DNA from 3 places in the Heliomicrobium gestii genome. Region 3 is predicted to be linked to each of the others. Evidence: riboswitches for the same ligand, from Rfam matches in the RefSeq annotation. Region 3 holds a riboswitch; each other region holds the start of a gene.

Region 1 (3,271 bases), on a different contig from region 3:
CAGCCGGATCGTGGCCGTCGCCGATATCTTCTCGGCGCTCGTGGAAGACCGCCCGTACCGGGAGGGACTTCGTCGTGAAAAAGTCGAGTCCATCCTGAGACAGATGGTTAAAGAAAACGCCATCGACGGCGATCTGGCTGACTTGCTCTGCCAGCAGTATGAAGCATTTGAAGAGTTAAAGCACTCGATCGGGTAGGGTCAGGTAGCCTGTGCATCGCCCGAAACACCTCTTCAGCGCGCTCACAGGATACATCCTCCGCGATTTATCATTTGAAAAAGGTTGTTATTTCCAGATCATCGGAAGGACATTAGAAAAAGCCTGGTGGAAACCAGGCTTTTTTTGATGCGCCGTTATCTCAGGACCTCAATGGGTCCGTCGCCGCGTTTGAGCAGCTTTACCGACGTCTTCTTGGGAACCAACACCTTGATCATGTGGTTGATCGCCACTTCCGGATCCACCGTCTCCCCGCAGGTGTAGCAGTCAAGGGCGGCAAACCCCTTTTCGGGATAGGTGTGAATGGAGATGTGGCTCTCAGACAAAAGGACCAGGACCGTCGCGCCTTGCGGATCAAACTGTTGTTTCTGCGACGACAAAACCGTCGCCCCAGCCGCCTTGGCGGCTTCAATCATCTGTTCCTCCAGGAACCGGGCGTCGTTCAATTTTTCAAAATCAACGCCCCAGGTGTCAATGGCGACATGTCGTCCGAAAGTGGAGTAATCCATCATTTCGGCCCCCTTCCCAGCAAATTGGATGCCGGGACCTACGTGATTCATCCGGGGGTGGGTCTAGACCCGCCCGAACAAGGGCGTCGGTCTGATGCTGCAATCCAAACCCGATTTGGATGAATCCTGGTTCCCACAATGAGTATACTTATAGCATAGACGGCAGGGCAGATCAATACTTTTTTTCAGAAGGATTTTATTGTCTAAAACCGGCAACACCCTTGCCCCGTAAGCCCTGACGTGATAGGATTGCATATAGATAGTGCCTTCCATAGCTATCTGAAAAATCGAACACAGGTTGACCTTGTTGCAGGCGCCGCCAAGCGGCTGAAAAGGGAATGAGGTGCGATGCCTCAGCAGCCCCCGCTACTGTAAGGGAAGACGACCCGCCACATCATCCACTGGACGTCAGTCTGGGAAGGAGGCGGGTACGGATGACGCCCGAGCCAGGAGACCTGCCCGCAGCAAACAAAAGACCCACTTCGGGAGGAAGGGAGGGCTTTATTTTGTTGCCCATGGGGACATCCCCACCCGCGCAGATACTCGTTCATCGCGATTCCGGCGATGACTAGACACGAAGGACTTCGCAAGCATAGGATTGTGGTTTTTATCACAACTCCCGTCCGCCAGGTTGAAAAAACAAGGCCTGAAAAAAGTCTGGCCTTACTTAGATAGGAAACGTAAAAAGACCCCTACGCAAAAAGGAGTGTCTGCGAATGCATATCATGGAGGGCTACCTGCCCCTGAGCCACGCCGCCGCCTGGACAGCCGCCTCGGCCCCCTTTGTCGTCCATGGCCTGCGCGCCATCCAAAAGACCGTTCGAACCAATCCGGAAGCAAAAATGCTCCTCGGCGTCGCCGGGGCCTTCTCTTTTGTCTTGTCGGCGCTGAAGTTGCCCTCTGTCACCGGCAGCTCTTCCCACCCGACGGGAACCGGTCTGGGCGCCGTCCTCTTCGGACCCACCGTCATGACTGTCCTCGGCGCCATCGTGTTGCTCTTTCAGGCTCTCCTGCTCGCCCACGGCGGGATCACCACCCTCGGCGCCAACGTGTTTTCCATGGGCATCGTGGGACCTTTCGCCGCCTACGGCGTCTACCGCTTAGGGCAGCGGATGAACCTTTCCTCTAATATCTCCATCTTTGCCGCCGCGGCCATCGGCGACCTGGCCACCTATGTGACGACGACGGTGCAACTCGCCCTAGCTTTCCCGGACACCGCCACCGGCGTTGTTGGTTCCATCGTCAAATTCGGCTCCGTCTTCCTGGTCACCCAGATCCCTCTGGCGCTCGCCGAAGGGCTGCTGACGGTCGTCATCTTTAACGCCCTCTCGAAATACTCCGCCGCCGAACTGTCGGCGCTGAACATCTTCTCGAAAGAGGTGAAAGCATGAACGGGCTCCGGAACAAACTTGTCTTGACGACAGCGCTCCTGTTTCTGACAGGCGTTCCCCTGATCATGCACTTCACCGGCGGTTTCTCCGGCGCCGATGACCAGGCCGGTGAAATGGTTCAATCTATCGCCCCCGATTACAAACCCTGGTTCGAATCCATCTGGGAGCCTGGCGAAGAGGCGGAACCGCTGCTCTTCGGTCTCCAGGCCGCCGCAGGCGCCAGCTTCATCGCCTACTACTTCTCCCGCCGCCGCAACAGTGAGCGGGTCAGCATGAACAGCAACGTGGGCCGCAAACCTCTTGGCGATGCCTAGTTGCCGGCGATCTAACGACGCGCTGACAAACGATGTAGAAAGATGATAAAACGGGGTCAAACGTATGCTCTTCACGATCGATCAGTGGGCCTGGGCCAACCGGCTGCGGGACAAATCGCCGACCTGGAAAGGAATCGCCGCGCTCCTGGGGCTGCTGGCTAGCCTGCTCTCGCCCACCCCCTGGCTGTCCGGCTCGATCACGCTTCTCTCTGGCGCGCTGATCGTCTTCGGCGCCCGCATCCCCCTGTCCGTCTTCCTCAGACTGATGTCGGTGCCCGGCCTCTTCCTGCTCACCGGCTGCGTTACCGTGGCCCTGTCGCCTTCCCCCCTTGACCCCGTGGCGCAGGTGACCATCGGCCCCTACTCCCCTGGCATATCAGCTGCTGGTCTGCAACAGGCCGGCATCCTCTTCTTTCGTTCCCTCGGCGCCACCGCCAGCCTCTATTTTCTCGTGCTCACCACGCCCATGGTCGATGTGATTGAACTGGTGTCGCGCCTGCGGGCGCCCAAGATCGTGACAGAACTGATGCTGCTCATCTATCGCTTTATTTTCGTGCTCATGGAGACGACGCAAGCCATCCTGCTGGCCCAGGAATCGCGTCTCGGCTACGCCACCCAAGCCAACAGCCTTCGCTCCCTCGGCATCTTGGCCGCAAACCTTTTCGTCCGTTCCCTTATCCGCTCCCGGGAGCTCTACATCGCCCTGTCAGCCCGGGGGTATGAAGAGGAACTGCGCGTGTTGCCGCGGACCAGGGAGAACTCTTTTTTACGCTAGCCTGTTCAAGGCAGACCTTATCCGCTCCCTATCGGTGGAATGCCCCGTACGAAATCAGAACTCCCTAA
Region 2 (3,271 bases), on a different contig from region 3:
CGGACGCTGTTGACATCGCTCTCTGTCAGATCGGCCTTCACCTCAACCGTGTCGATACGGACCACATTGAAGGCTGTCGCCGTATTGGAGACATACTCGCCCACATTCACGTTCCGTGCCGAGACGATGCCGGAGATGGGCGAGCGCAGCACGGCGTTTTCCAGATCGACCTGGGTCTGGCGGACCTGGGCCTGGCTTTGATTCAACTGGGCCTGGGCCGAGGCGACGGAAACCTCGTCAGAGGCGCACCGTTTTGTCGACGTGTCCAGGGAGCTCTTAGCCGCATCAAAGTCGGACTGGGACGTGGCGCCGGCGTCAAAGAGCGCCTTTACCCGGTCATAATGGCGTTGGGCGTCGTCGAGGGCGATCTTATCCATATCCAGCTGCAGGCGCGCCCGCTCCAGGCTGGCCTTGTTGACCTCGACACCGGCGTTGGCGGCGTCGAGCCGGGCCTGGATGTCGGCGTTGTCCAGTTCCAACAGCATGTCGCCGGCGTTCACCCGCTGCCCCACTTCGGCGTTGATGCGGGCGACTTTGCCCTGGCCCTTCGGGACCAGCTTTAATTCATCTTTTGCCGCCAGAGCGCCGCTGAAGGTCAGCACGTTGGACAGGTCTGTGCGCTCCGCCTTGGCGACCGTCACTGTCTGGGGCGGCGCTTCGGTGCTTGCCGGTTCAGGCGTTTTCCCGCAACCTGTCCCCGCTGCCAGCAGGGCGACGGCAAGCAGGCTGACGCCGATTTGTCTCTTCACCGTAAAATCCTCCTCCGCCAAATACAAATGATGCTTTCATTGACAGCCGGTACCTACCGGCCTAATATTTATCTTAGAGGCTAAAATATTTAGCGACTAAGACGATATGATCGTAAGGGAGAGGACAAGAACTGTCAAGGGAAGAAGCGGTGAAGGATCAGCAATTAAATGCCATCAAGGATTTGTTAGAGGCTTTTTTTTATAATGTCAAGTGCGCCGTCCAGGATATCGGCCCTGAATACCATCTGGGCGAAGGGCAGATCTTTCTGTTGTACATATTATTGAAGTCGGGGACCTGCAAGGCCACCGACATCGCCGACCAGATCGGGATCACCTCCGGCGCTGTGACCGGCATGATGGACAAACTGGCTGGCATGGGGCTCATCACGCGGGAGCGGTCTGAAAAGGATCGGCGCGTCGTCATGGTTTCACTGACGGATACAGGGTTGAAGACCATTCAAACGATTCAGGAGGCCCGCTTCGAGCGGTTGAATGGCCAACTGCAGGAACTCTCTGCGCTTGAGTTGGCCCAGGCGGTGGAAACGTTCCAGAAGATGAATGCAGTGTTGACACCGAGAGTGCGGAACAGCGCGGCGGAAGGTTGAGGGCGGTAGCCGAATTTCTCGCTTCGAGAAAGTAAAAGCTGATGTCGAGAAAACCGGGTTGCTCCTGTTGAAAAACAGGCTCTTTGTGACTTATAATACAAACAAAGAGCATAGCCATGTTTCAGGTGCCCCTCTTGGGGGGAGAATAGGGAACCGGGTGTGATTCCCGGACGGACCCGCCACTGTGACGAGGAGCCCTGCGCAGGTTGCCACTGGGAAACCGGGAAGGCGCGCAGCGGTGATGAATCGGAGTCAGGAGACCTGCCTGGAACATGACCGTTCATGAATGATGGCAAAGTTCATGGTTTCTTTATTGTTGCCTTGACGGCGATAGAGAAGCTATGGGCTTTTTCTTTTGCTCGCAGAATGCCCAGGGGCAATGAACTTCAAGGAGGTGGAAACCTTGGGATACAAGGGACGCGATGTGGAAGTGGTGTTTCTTTCTGACGACCAGTGCCTGGTGGTGGCCTGCGACTCCTGCGGCGCCATCGGCGGCAAGGAACGTGATGCCGTGCAGGTCCCCCCTTATATCGTGGGGATCTGCACCACCCGGGTCGCCTTGATGGAGGTGCTCGCCGTTGGCGCAGAACCGGTGGCGCTGACGGCAGCCATCGCCAATGAGCCCTTTCCCACAGGGGGTGAGGTGCTCGCCGGAGTTCGCGACGAACTCGGCGCCATCGGCAAGCGCGATCTGCCTATCGCCATCAGCACCGAAAAAAACATCCCTACGGAACAGACCGGTGTGGGGATCACCGTCGTCGGGGCTGTAAAAAGGGAGGGCCTTCGCGTGGGCGCCTCGCGGCCCGGTGATCAGGTCTATTGCCTCGGGTGGCCGAAAGTCGGCGCCGAGGTGGTGTCTGATGACGGCAAGCCCATCGCCCGGGCTGAACATGTGCGGGCATTGCTGGCCGATCCCCGTGTGCGTGAAGTGGTGCCCGTCGGTTCCAAAGGGATTCGCGTCGAGGCCGAAAACCTGGCGGCAGCCGTCCGTTGCCGAGTCGTCGGCTGGCAGGAAGACACCCCGCTGGATTTGGCTAAATCGGCGGGCCCCTCCACCTGCCTGATCTTTACCGCCGAGACATCGCCGCCCCAGATCGCCGGCGCGCCTATCCACCATCTCGGCGAATTGAAGGAGAAGGCCCGGTAAAGGTCAGGACATCACGACATCGAAGGCGCTCGTTCCGGTGATCGCCGTTCCCAAGCGATCGTCGTTCCACAGCAACAACATGCCAAAGAACAGGAAAGAAGGTTTTCAACATGAGCCACATGCCCTTGGAATACAATCAGACAGGCTTTTCCTGGAAGAGCATCCGGGGAATCGCCCTGATGGGCGTCCTGATCGCCTTGAGCGCCGTTGGCGCCATGATCAAAATCCCCAGCCCCGTCGGCACGATCGGCCTCGACTCCTTCCCCGGATTTTTCGCCGCCCTGGCCCTTGGGGCGACAGGGGGGATGATCGTCATCACCCTCGGACACCTGCTGACCGCCATGGTTGTCGGTTTTCCGCTCACCCTGCCGGTTCATCTCTTTATCGCCGCGCAGATGGCCCTGTGGGCCTGGGTTTTTCGTTGGACAAAGGAGCGGTTCGGCCTGACGGCGGCGTTCATCGCCGGTGTGTTTCTGAACGGCGTCGTCTCCTCCTTGACGATGCTGCTCATGGGCGGCTGGGCCGCCGTCGTGGCCGTCATGCCCTTTCTGGTTGTCGGTTCCGCTGTCAATGTTGGCTTGGCGGCAGCGGCGTACCGAGGGGTAAAGGGAATGCGTCTCATGTAGATACGTAGATACAAAGAATCCAACCTCGGTGGAACCGCAGGCGCTTGACTGCGGTTCTTTATTTTTGTTGTCATCTTTGTCACTTCGCCCGATGGCTGGAATTGTGTTATGATGAAATGAAGGCAGCCCTTTGCCCAATGTTTG
Region 3 (3,271 bases):
CAGCGGAGCAGGCAGGTCTCCTGGCTCAGGTTCGTCGGATGCCTCAGGTCTTCCCAGCTTGCGCCAGTGACTTTGATAGAGGCTCCTCCCCCATACAGTGGCGGGACCGCGCCGGATTTTCACCGGTCTTCCCTTTTAAGACCTGACTTCACGATGACAGTCAGGTCACCATACTCCCTCGTTATGAAATTGTCCATAATCATTATTCGTGACATGATCGCGAAATCCTGCTAATGAAAGGGATATTTATAACGAGAATCAATGGCGCAATTGCGTCTCTTCATTCAGGTCAAGCCACACCTCCGTATAGTGAGCGAATTCATCAGACAACCCGTTGGCTTTAATAAAATCGGCAAAGACCTTGAGCATGTACTCTTGCGACACCTCCTCCATCTCCAGGCGTTTTTGGAGCGCCCTCTGTTCCCTCTCGATTTGCCGGGACAGGTTGTCAACCAGCGCCTTCGTTATGAGATCAAGTTCATCGAGGTCTTTTACCAGGTCTTGATCCCCTGTCTTGGCGATTCGTTCCCGCATGTTTTGGATCAATTTGTTCAAAAACTCCGTTGATGTCATGTCTTACCACCTCCTGATCCGTCTGATCCGCCGGCAGCATTGAAAGAAGCAAACCGCTGCTGGTTACGTCACAAGGAAGGAAAAACGGCCAAGAGACGGGGGTCTCTTGACCGTCTTATCGCATCAGTATTCGATCCCTTGACGGCCCAGCATCCCCTCTTGATAGGGATGTTTGACTTCCGTCGCTTCCGTCACCAGGCTGGCTTTTTCGATAATCTCGGGGGGCGCGTTGCGGCCGGTGATCACCAACTCCACCTGCTCCGGACGCAGTTGAATCAGTTCCAAGGCCTCTTCGAGTGTCACCAGTTCAAAGTAGATGGCATTGGTCAACTCATCGAGAATGACGATATCATACTCTCCGCTGCACAAGACCTCTCGGGCTTTGTGCAGGGCCGCCTGCGCCATCTGGCGATCTTCCTCGGTGGCTTCTCCTTTGCGGATCATGCACTTGTCATAGTCGATCACCGGGCTGCCGTCTTCATGATATTTTCCCTCAAAACAGTCTCTGCCGTACTGGGCGAATTGAATGCTCGGCTGCAAACGCTGCAGCGCCGCCAGTTCCCCGTATACGGGGGTTCCCTTCATAAATTGCACGAGGAACACCGAAAAGCCATGTCCGATCGCCCGCAAAGCCAGGCCCAGCGCCGCTGTCGTCTTTCCTTTTCCCTTGCCCGTGTAGACTTGAACCAGCCCTTGTTTCAAATGGGTCATCCCTGTTCCCCCTCTCTCTGCATCAGACCTCTGACGCGCAACACAGCAAATCGAAGCAAGCCAACATCTCACGAATTCCAACCTGATCTGATAATGACGATCCGTCTCCATGCAAAAAAACCTTGCCCGTCTTACGGCAAGGTCTACTCGGCAATGGATCGCGCAACCCAATGCTCTATCACCTCCCCATCGACCGTGGGTGCTGTTGGTGACAGAAAACAGGCAGGTCTCCTGGCTCGGATTCATCAAAACCTCGCGTCTTCCCGGTGACGCTTGCGCCGCCCCCTATTGCGTGCTGTCACGCTGATCGCATGACAGCAAGGCATGATAGGCAACAAGCGAACGTCATCCAGTGACCTCGTTGCGAGGCTTCTCCTCCATACAGTGGCGGGACCGCGCCGGGTGTTCTCGGAAAAAACTAGTTCTTCTTCTTCACCGGAATGTAGATATCGGCCACAGCCTGTTCACAATCCATCCCGCCGTTTTTGTCCGTATAGAATTCAAAGGCGTATTTATCCTGGTCATATACATAGTCGCTTTGCGCAAACCATTCTTCGAAGATATACTTCCAGGCGCTTTTAATGGCGTTGCAAAAAGCCTGCTTATCATTGGCCAAATCGGCGGACTCAGTCGTAAAAACGGCATATTCTGCGGCCGGCATTTCCAAAGTCACCATGCCTGTGGGCACAAAATCAAAGCTTTCCACCACCACTCCGAAAAAGTAGGACAGATCGCCGTTTTTTTCTTCCGGACGATACCACAGGCCGATCTGGTCGGCGTAGCCGTTCTCTGTTTTTGCCAACCTGGCATAGTCCTCACTGCTGGCCGATGAAAAGTCCAAACCGAACCAATAAGCGCCAGACGCAGGCAAATCGACTTTTTGACCATCCTGCGGGTCAATGGAATACCCTACCGCCTTGAATCCGTCTTTTTTTTCATACCGAACGTGCATAGCCGCTCCACCTTTCTTTTTGTTCATCATACCTTTCGTGATATTCCTCCTGTATTCGCGCGCACTCATGCCAAATTCACGGCGAAAGGCTTTAGAAAAGCCTGAAGGCGTGTCAAACCCGAAAGTCAGGGCGATTTCCGTGATTTGCGCTCCCTTTTCCAGGGCTTCGACGGCCTTTTTCAGGCGTTTTTTGCGTATATATTCGCCTACCGGCATATTGTGGCAAATACGGAAGACGTGGCAAAAGTGATAGTATGAATAGCCCAGCATATCCGCCAATGCCCGCGGTGCAATTTCTTCATTTAGATGCGCTTCAATATACTGCCGGCAGAATGCCATATCCTTTCCGTACTGCATGCATTTGCCACCTCACGCTTTTATTATATCAAGGCCGGATTTTATTTCTTTTCCATTCTTGCGGAGTTTATTGGGGCGTCATCAACCGTCCCCCGAGTCGCCGAGTTCCAGCCTGGCCTCTGAAATTCAAAAAGCCCGCCATGAATGCGGGCTTTTTAATTTAAATCAGGTTTGATTTTTTCAGCAATCGCTGGACAATCACAGCCACTTCTGCTCTCGTAATTTCACCCTTCGGCGCAAGCATGTCCCGGCTCTTCCCTTCTACGATGCCGGTCTTCACACAAGCTGCGGCGCTTTCTTTCGCCCAGACGGCGATTTGCGGCTCGTCGCCAAAGCCATTCAACAGGTTGTCGCTTTCATCCGTTTTCAATCCAGCCTTGAGCCCGGTGATCTTCATCGCTCTCGCCATCATCGTCATGGCCTGTTCACGGGTGATCCGGTCATCGGGTCCGAAGGTGCCATCTCCATACCCGGAAATGATGCCGTAGGCGGCGGCGGTCTGAATGAATGGGCCGTACCACTCCGCCGGTCGCACATCGGAATAGAGATTCGTTCCGGTTCCCGGCTTCAGACCCAGCCCCTTGACCACGATGGCCGCAAACTCCGCCCGGGTGATTTCCCGATCCGGTTCAAACATTCCGTTGCCAACACCGCTGATGACCATGCGGGAGCCCATAT

Evidence for each region. Region 3 has a riboswitch for cobalamin ahead of cobO (cob(I)yrinic acid a,c-diamide adenosyltransferase). Riboswitches for the same ligand answer to the same signal wherever they lie in the genome.
Region 1: linked by a shared signal. The riboswitch ahead of GTO89_RS09885 (energy-coupling factor ABC transporter permease) and the one ahead of cobO (cob(I)yrinic acid a,c-diamide adenosyltransferase) in region 3 are both predicted to bind cobalamin.
Region 2: linked by a shared signal. The riboswitch ahead of GTO89_RS06685 (AIR synthase related protein) and the one ahead of cobO (cob(I)yrinic acid a,c-diamide adenosyltransferase) in region 3 are both predicted to bind cobalamin.

What each region holds. Positions count from the first base shown of each region.
Region 1 is NZ_WXEX01000007.1:127,997-131,267, forward strand. It holds gene GTO89_RS09875 (HD-GYP domain-containing protein) at 1-196, shown strand, start outside; gene speD (adenosylmethionine decarboxylase) at 352-723, opposite strand; cobalamin riboswitch at 1,018-1,200, shown strand; gene GTO89_RS09885 (energy-coupling factor ABC transporter permease) at 1,440-2,114, shown strand; gene GTO89_RS09890 (energy-coupling factor ABC transporter substrate-binding protein) at 2,111-2,428, shown strand; gene cbiQ (cobalt ECF transporter T component CbiQ) at 2,493-3,203, shown strand.
Region 2 is NZ_WXEX01000004.1:303,251-306,521, reverse strand. It holds gene GTO89_RS06695 (efflux RND transporter periplasmic adaptor subunit) at 1-749, opposite strand, end outside; gene GTO89_RS06690 (MarR family transcriptional regulator) at 899-1,354, shown strand; cobalamin riboswitch at 1,461-1,637, shown strand; gene GTO89_RS06685 (AIR synthase related protein) at 1,749-2,501, shown strand; gene GTO89_RS06680 (ECF transporter S component) at 2,612-3,127, shown strand.
Region 3 is NZ_WXEX01000015.1:51,023-54,293, forward strand. It holds cobalamin riboswitch at 1-189, opposite strand, end outside; gene GTO89_RS15115 (hypothetical protein) at 259-573, opposite strand; gene cobO (cob(I)yrinic acid a,c-diamide adenosyltransferase) at 697-1,284, opposite strand; cobalamin riboswitch at 1,489-1,763, opposite strand; partial or broken gene GTO89_RS18000 (AraC family transcriptional regulator) at 1,775-2,593, opposite strand; gene GTO89_RS17895 (S-layer homology domain-containing protein) at 2,754-3,271, opposite strand, start outside.